2 linked regions of the Prosthecobacter sp. genome follow. The protein of the gene in region 1 interacts with the protein of each later gene in a pairwise test. Links are inferred from orthologs where the notes say so. Each region holds a gene or a part of one and is shown on either strand. Other genes may lie near its edges.

Evidence for each region. Proteins that work in one complex are often made in the same cells at the same time.
Region 2: the proteins of recJ (region 1) and U1A53_RS26815 interact in binary tests that used the Escherichia coli proteins (3 or more experiments, as listed by UniProt). The link is inferred for Prosthecobacter sp. from one-to-one orthologs.

What each region holds. Positions count from the first base shown.
Region 1 is NZ_JAXMIH010000014.1:161,264-165,256, reverse strand. What follows is about bases 351-3,257. They hold recJ (single-stranded-DNA-specific exonuclease RecJ), read right to left. Parts: upstream 2,709-3,257; coding sequence 993-2,708; downstream 351-992. Other genes in these bases: U1A53_RS16450 (DUF3592 domain-containing protein), read left to right, coding at 2,787-3,257; U1A53_RS16460 (DUF1287 domain-containing protein), read left to right, coding at 392-982; U1A53_RS16465 (amidohydrolase family protein), read left to right, coding at 351-390. Also shown: more of U1A53_RS16465, read left to right, coding at 1-350; more of U1A53_RS16450, read left to right, coding at 3,258-3,284; U1A53_RS16445 (arylsulfatase), read right to left, coding at 3,267-3,993. UniProt on the Escherichia coli protein: Single-stranded-DNA-specific exonuclease.
Region 2 is NZ_JAXMIH010000030.1:95,650-99,907, forward strand. The notes cover bases 440-3,611. They hold U1A53_RS26815 (DNA topoisomerase III), read right to left. Parts: upstream 3,237-3,611; coding sequence 642-3,236; downstream 440-641. Other genes in these bases: U1A53_RS26810 (thioesterase family protein), read left to right, coding at 440-645; surE (5'/3'-nucleotidase SurE), read right to left, coding at 3,346-3,611. Also shown: U1A53_RS26805 (4-hydroxy-3-methylbut-2-enyl diphosphate reductase), read left to right, coding at 1-206; more of U1A53_RS26810, read left to right, coding at 208-439; more of surE, read right to left, coding at 3,612-4,035; U1A53_RS26825 (2-enoyl thioester reductase domain-containing protein), read right to left, coding at 4,040-4,258.

The DNA.
Region 1 (3,993 bases):
TTCGCCTTCCGCATGAAAGGCGCGGAGCGCTTGTGCCTCGTCACCGACTGCAACCGTGCGCTCGACATGCCGCCGGGCCGCTACCGCTTCGGTTCCGACGATGACGGCTCCTTTTTCGAGAGCGACGGCCTGGTCGGCTTCGTGCCCGGTCAAGGGCTTGCCAGTTCCGTCGTCGGCATGGACCACATGATGCGTCACATGAAAAAAAGCACCTCTGCCACGCTGCCACAGGCCGTTCGCATGGCCAGCCTTACGCCCGCCGAACGCGCCGGCATCGCCAAAACCTGCGGCAGCCTCGAAAAAGGCAAGCAGGCCGACGTGCTCGTGCTCAACCGCCGTCTGGAAGTTCAACGCACCTTCATCTCCGGTGTCGAAGTTCCGCGTGACTGACATGCTCCGCCGCTGCTGCCTTCTTCTCGCCTTCATCGGCGTCGGTTATGCGCAAACGAGCGCGCCGTCCTTTGCGGAGCGCCTCGTGCAGGCCGCGATGGAGCGCACCAGGCACACGGTGCGCTACGATCCCGCCTATGTGCGGCTGGATTATCCTGGTGGCGATGTTCCCGCTGACACTGGCGTCTGCACCGATGAAATCATCCGCAGCTACCGCAAGCTGGGCATCGACCTGCAAAAACTCGTCCATGAGGACATGAAGCGCGCCTTTGCCGCCTATCCGAAGCGCTGGGGCCTCAGCTCCACCGACAAGAATATCGACCACCGCCGTGTACCAAATTTGCAGACCTTTTTCAAGCGGCGCGGTGCTTCATTGCCGGTCACACAAAACGCCGCCGACTATCGCCCGGGCGATCTCATCACCTGCACCGTTCCCGTCAATCTTCCGCACATTGCGATTGTCGTTCCCGCGCCCGATGGCGGTGCCACGCCCTGGATTGTTCACAACATCGGTCAGGGGCCGAAATGCGAGAACCGACTCTTCGAGTTCCCTCTCACCGGCCACTACCGGTTTCATCCGCGCACGGACTAGGTGCGGGAGATCACTCCGCTGTGCGCACCGCTTCCAATGTGAGCTGCCATTGCTCCGTGCCACGGAACCAGCCGCGCTGGATGCGCATCGCCACATCCCACGGGGCAGGGGGCAGCTTTCCAATGGGCGCGTTGAACCAGCGTGCCTCCATCGACGCGCCGTCCTGCGTGAGCATGATGCGCAGATGTTTTTCCTTCATCGTGCGCCCTGGCAGGCGCGGGTTCACACTGCGGCAGAGGAACAAAGGCTCGGTGTTCTTTTGCCCAAAGGGCTCCAGCAGCTTGTAGCTCTCGAAGAAGTTCAACGACAGATCGCGCAGCCGCACCTCGGCATCGAGTTCGAGCACGGCGGTCATCTCTTCTTTGCTCAAGGCCTCGCGTGCCGCGTTTTGGAAGGCGGTGCGGAAAGCATCCAGGTTTTCTTCTTTGACGGAAATGCCCGCCGCCATCGCATGCCCGCCGCCACCGAGCAGATGCTTGCTGCACGTCTCAATGGCCGCGACGAGTGAAAACCCGGGAATGCTGCGTCCGCTGCCTTTGCCGATGCCGTTTTCGTCAATCGACACCAGAATCGTCGGGCGATGGCACAGCCGCGAGATGCGCGAGGCCACGATGCCGATCACGCCCGGATGCCAATTGCGTGATCCGAGCACGATGGCGGAGACTTTTTCAATGTCGCCGATGCCGGCGAGCATCGCCTCGGCCTCCACATGCACCTGCTGTTCGACGTTCTGCCGGTCCTTGTTGTGCGCTTCGAGCAGCGTCGCGAGTTCCGCGCCTTCCTCAGGATCGGTTGAAAGCAGAAGCTGCAATGCCGTCGCCGCAGTGTCCAGGCGGCCGGCGGCGTTCAAACGCGGTCCCAGGCGGTAGCCGACATGATGCGTCTGCACCAGGCCCTCGACTCCGGCGATTTGTTTCAGGGCCTTCAATCCATGACGCGCTGTCTGTGCCAGTGCTTCGAGTCCGCGCCGCACCAGCAGCCGGTTTTCATCAATGAGCGGCACCAGATCGGCGACGGTGCCGAGCGCCACCAGATCGAGCGTCTCCTTCAAATCATAGCTCTCGATCATCCGCGCTTTCAGCAGCGCATGCGAGACTTTGAACATGAGGCCCGCCGTGCAGAAGTAATGATGATGGTCACTGAGCTTCGGATTCACCAGCGCCAGACAGTCTGGCCGGCCATGCGGCGACAGCTCGTGGTGGTCGATGATCACGCAGTCCACGCCATCCGCTTTCAGTTTCGCCACTTCAGCCAGCGAGGTCGTGCCGCAGTCGAGCGCGATGAGCAGATTCGGTTTTCCAAACTGCTCGTAGCACTTGGCGATGCCGTCACGGCTCAATCCGTAGCCTTCCTCCATGCGGGTGGGCAGGAACAGATGCGTGTCGAGGCCGTAGGCCTTCAAGATGAGGTGCATCAGCGCCATCGAGGTCACGCCATCGACATCGTAGTCGCCGTAGAGCACGACGCTCTCCTTGTGGTCCACCGCGCTCAGGATGCGCTCCACCGCGAGGTTCATCTCCGGCAGCACCGTGGGATCGCCGAGCGTGGCGAGTTTCGGCACCAGGAAATCACGCGCCTGCTCCACCGTGGTGATGCCGCGCTGCACCAGAAGCTGCGCCATGAGCGGAGACACGCTCATGTCCGCCGCCAGCTCGGCCGCGCCCTCCACGGCGGGCTTCAGCAGCCAGCGTGGTGGACGTATCGAGATGGAAGAGGGTTCGGACATGAGGAGGTTTGCGCGAGCGCGGCATCTCTTGTATGGAACACATGTGAAGCGTAGTCAAAGCCTGCTTCCCCCTCGTCCATGTCGCAGAATCAAGTTGCATCTCAATCAGGCCGCTGGTGGCTTTGTTCGCTGGGTGTTCTGCTCATGCTTGTCGGATCGTTCTTTGCCTGGCGCATGTGGCTCTCGTATGAAAAAGCGCAGATCACGCGAAGCTGGACGCAGGTGCCATGCCGCATCATCTCATCACGCGTCGTCAGCGAACGGCCAACACCGAACTCATCGCCCGCTCATCGCGTTGAAGTGCGCTACGAGTATGAGATCAACGGCGTGAAGCATGCAGGCACGCGCATCCGCCGGGTGGAGGCCGCACCGACCCAGCATCTCGACAAAGCACTCGAAAAGCAGCTCAACTATCCGCCGGGATCATCGCAAACCTGCTTGGTGAATCCCGCTGTTCCCGATGAAGCCGTGCTGGAGCATGCTTCACGCGCGGCGTTGTATTCGATCTGGTTCCCGCTGCTCTTTGTTGTCGGCGGCGGCGGCATGCTGTGCGGAGCCTTACGGCGTGCGCCATGATTGCTGCATGAGCTTTTCCAGCTCCGCCACGATCTCCGGCTTCTCCGCCGCCAGATTCTTCTCCTCGCCAATGTCCGTTTCGAGATTGTGGAGCAGCTTTTCGAGCGCTTTGCCCTTTGCCTTGCCTTTCGGCGCTTTCTGAGCCGTGCCCGTGTTGAGGTGAATCAGCTTCCACGGCCATTTCAGCACCGCGCGTTTCCCGCCTTGCTCGTTGAAGTCCCAAAACAGATGCGTGTGCTGCTTCTGACCGTCGTTGCCCAGCAGCGTCGGCACAAACGAGATACCGTCCGTTTCTGCCGTCAGCTTCGCACCGCTCAATTCGGCCACGGTGGGCAGCAGATCCTGAAATCCGCTCACATGCTCGCTCACCTCACCTGATTTCACCTTTCCAGGCCACCATGCAATGAGCGGCACACGAATGCCGCCGTCAGTCATGTCGCGCTTCGTGCCTTTGAAGTCACCGTTGCTGTTGAAGAAATCGCTGTCATGCCCGCCCTCGTGATGAGGCCCGTTGTCGCTGGAGAACATCACCAGTGTGTTCTTGTCGATACCGAGTTCCTTCAACCGCGTCGTGATGCGGCCCACCTCGTTGTCCAGAAAGCGGATCAACGCCGCAAAACCTTTCTCTGCGTCCGGCCAGTCCTTGTCTTTGAACTCGCCGTAGTCCGGGCACTCCATGCCATGGCCAAGCGGCGAGTTCTTGCCCGCC
Region 2 (4,258 bases), on another replicon or contig:
AATCACTGGAGCAGATCGTGCATTTCGATCTCCACCTCAAGGCGGAGAAGGAAAGTTATTCCACCAAACTCGCCAGCGACGGCCCTGTGACCGTCGGCATCACCGCCGGGGCCTCGTGCCCGAACAATCTCATCGAAGACACCGTGCTTCGCGTGTTCAAACTGCGCGGTGTTGATGAAGCCACCGTGCGCGCCGCCTTGAATTGACATGCATCTCACGCCGACCATCGAAACTCGCGAGGAAGTGATGTTTTTCGACACTGACTGCGGTGGCGTCGTCCACAACATTGCCTACCTGCGCATGATCGAGACCGCGCGCACACGTCTTGCCGGCTTGATGGGCATGAAGTTGCGTGAAATGGCGCAGACTCATTTGTATCCCGTCGTGGTGCGCACGGAGATCGACTACAAGAAGCCAGCGAAGCTCGGTGATGAATTGATCATCCACGGCAAGCTCGAAACCGTCGAGCGAGTGCGTTTCTGGTGCTCGTTTGAAATGCGTCGAGCTGAGGACAACGCTCTGCTCATCACCTGCCGCCAGTCCTTGGCCCTCGTGCAGATGCCCGAAGGCAGGCCTTCACGTCTTCCAGAAGACTGGAAGGTGAAGTATGCGCATCTGCTCAAATCGAAGCAGGAGCCGGTTTAACTCCGTCCGCTGACGCCCGCTGGTTTCTTGGGCTTCTTTTCTGCCTTGGGCTTCGCCTCACGCGGCGGGAACTCCCAGCTCATGATGCGCTTCTCACCCGGCGTGCAGACGAGGAAGGTGCTGAAGGGGCGGCCACGTTTGGAGATCATGCCGGCGATCAGCGAGGTCTTGCCATCAGCGAAAAATTCGCGGGCGTTCTCTGGCGTGATGTCTTTCTGGCAGAGCTTCTTCGGCAGGCGGGCGTTGCACTTGGAGGAGTCCGTGGCGTTGATTTTGCACTGATACCCATCCGCCGTTTCGTGGATTTTTTCACCCGCGCGGCCCTTCTTGGCACAGACCGGGCAGTCGCAGATGACCGGGCATTCATCCCAGTTGATGCTGTCAGGATCGGTGCCGTCGCCAAAGACGAAGGCAACTTTCATGTCGTCCTTGATCTGCAGCGCGGCGCTGAAATCCTTGCCCTTCTTGCTGCGGAAGCCTTCCAGCGGACCGATGAAACGTTTTTCGATCAGCGTGCGGATTTCATCCTCGCTAAGCGGACGGCTGGCGACGGCCTTGAAAACGCGAACTTTGCACTTGGGGTTTTTGCAGCCGTAAAACTCCTCAGTCTGCTTGTAACCTTCCGTGCTGCCACAGACGCCGCAGGTGGCCTTGAATTCAGGGTAAACCTTGTCCTTGGCGGCCTTGGAATAGGCCTTGGTTTTTTCGACGACCTGGCTGGTGACGCGACGGATGTCGCGCATGAAGCTGTCACGGTCGAGTTCACGGTGCTCCATCTGGCGCAGCTTGTACTCCCACTGGCCGGTCATTTCAGGCGAACTGAGGGCCTCAATGCCGATGGCGCTGATTTGATCAATGAGGGCGAGACCCTTGGCGGTGACGTGGAAGTCACGCTGCACGCGCTCGACATAGCGGTCCATGATCAAACCTTCGATGATCGCGGCGCGCGTCGCAGGCGTGCCGAGGCCACGCTCGCTCATGGCTTCGGCGAGTTCTTCGTCTTCGACGTACTTGCCCGCGCCTTCCATGGTGGAGAGCAGCGTCGCTTCCGTGAAGCGTGGCGGCGGCTTGGTTTGATGCTCGTTGACCTCGACATTGAGCGCGCTGGCCTTGTCACCAGGATTGGCCTGCACGAGGAGCTTGGCGGCGTCCTCACCGCCTTCCGCGGCCTCTTCGGCAGCCTTTTTGCCATAAACAGCGAGCCAGCCGGGCTCCTTGAGCACCTTGCCGTCGCTCTTGAAGGCATCCTTGTCCACACGAGTGATGCGGGTCGTCACTTCGAACTCGGCAGCAGGGAAAAACACGGCCACAAAGCGGCGTGCGACCATGTCGAAGAGCTTCTGCTCGGCCTCCGGCAGTTCCTTGGGCGGGATCTGGCCGGTGGGGATGATGGCGAAGTGATCGCTGACTTTGGTGGTGTCGAAGATGCGCTTGTTGGGGCGCACCCATTTGTTGTCGATGACGGTGGCAGCGTGCGTGCCGAGTTCGTGCGGCAACGCGTCGTGCTTGCGGCTGTCGTGGCTGGCAAAGGTCTGCATTGTCTCCGTCACCGTCGGGATATAATCCTCCGGCAGGTGGCGGGAGTCAGTACGCGGATAGGTGAGCACCTTGAACTTCTCATACAGCGCCTGCGCGATCTGGAGCGTGCGGCGCGCGGAGAAACCAAAGCGGTTGCTGGCCTCACGTTGAAGGCTGGTAAGGTCATAGAGCAGCGGCGGTGCTTGACGCGCGGGTTTGGTCACTTGCTCAATGACACCCGGCTTGCCGTTGCAACGATCTGCGATGGCCTGTGCCGTGCCTTGATTCCAAAGACGCTCCTGTTTCTTGTGCTCGTCGTTCTCGTCCTTTTTGAATGATTCGTCGATCCAGCGGCCTTGGTAACGACCCGCAGGCACTTCAAACAGCGCGATGGCTTCAAAATAGGTGCGCGGCACGAAGGCGGCGATCTCGCGCTCGCGACCGGCCATGATGGAAAGGGTTGGCGTTTGCACGCGGCCCACGGGTGTGAGGCGGAAGCCGCCGTGGCGTGAATTCAGCGCGGTCAGAGCGCGGGTGCCGTTGATGCCGACAAGCCAGTCGCTCTCGCTGCGGCACTTGGCCGCGTCGGCCAGCGGCTGCATCTCTTCGTCGGTGCGCAGCTTCTTATAGGCGTCCAGGATGGCTCCCTGCGTCATGGATTGCATCCAGAGGCGCTTGATGGGCTTCTTGGTGCCGGTGGCATCGACGATGTAACGGAAAATCAGTTCTCCCTCGCGGCCAGCATCGCAGGCATTGATGAGAGAATCGACATCCTTGCGCTTCATCAGTTTGGCGAGGAGCTTGTAGCGGTCTGCGCTCTGTTCGATGGGGTTCAGCTCAAACTTCTCCGGCATGATCGGCAGGCTGGTGAAGCCCCAGCCGACTTTTTTGCCATCGACCGTGGGCATGCCGAGTTCCAGCAGATGGCCGACGGCGGATGAGATGACGTGCGTTTCGTTCTCGTACCAGTCCTTTTCTTTGGCGAAGGGTTTCATGCCGGGGGCTTTGGCGAGTGCTCGGGCGAGATCGGCGGCAACACTGGGCTTTTCGGCAATAATCAGGGCTTTGGGCATGTGCGTATGAACAGGGATTGGTCGGAAAAAGGGGGCTACTTAGGGCATGCTTTCCGCCCGGATGTCAAGGCGGGCGCGTTTTAGGCAGCAAAACCACCCGTGCGTTCAGTTATACGTGCAGCAGCGAAACGGCGACGTTGCCGCCGAAACAGACATCCACATCCGAGCCGGGATCGCGGGGGCGTGAGGCATAGGAGGCGCTGTAAGCGTAGCCATGCTCGTTCTGGGTGTAGGAGACGTTCAAAGGCGAATGAGCGGGCTGGCACGCGATGCGGGGAGGGAGAGCATGCTGGCCGGGAGCCAGATGCGGCAGATTGATGTTCCAAAAAGAATTGAGCGGATGATCCTGGAGATGTGTTTCACGCAAAATGTCCGCGACCCAGGCCGAGGTGCGCCGCCAATCGACGGCGAGTTCGCGAATCATGTAGTGCGACAGTGCAAACGAACGAATGCCATGATACGCAGCCTCGCGTGCCGCGGCGACGGTGCCGGAGATGACGATGTCCTGGCCCATGTTGCCACCGGCGTTGATGCCGGAGATCACGAGGTCCGGCTTCACATCAAGAGCGAACAGCGCCAGCCGCACGCAGTCTGCCGGTGTGCCGTGGACGGCGAAGCGCTGGTCGCCGCGCGGTTCCACTTTGAGGTGTTGATGCGTGGTGACACGGTGGCCGCACTGGCTTTGCTCGTGAGCGGGTGCCACGATGACCGGCTGCCAGCCAAGCTGTTTCACCGCTTCTTCCAAAGCCTGCAAACCAGGCGCGGTGATGCCGTCGTCATTCGTGAGGAGGACGCGCATCAGTTCAGGCGAGATCGAGAATGACTTTGCCGTGACGAGAGCCCTCCTGCGCACGGAGGATGGCCTGCTTGAAATCGGCCAACGGCACGATTTGATCGATGGCTGTGACAAGTTCGCCCTTTTCGATGAGAGCCGTGAGAGGATCGAGCACTTCGTAAAGTTCGGGCGTGCTGGCTTTTTCGAGCCATTTCGTGATCCACAGTCCGTGAAGCTGGAGATTTTT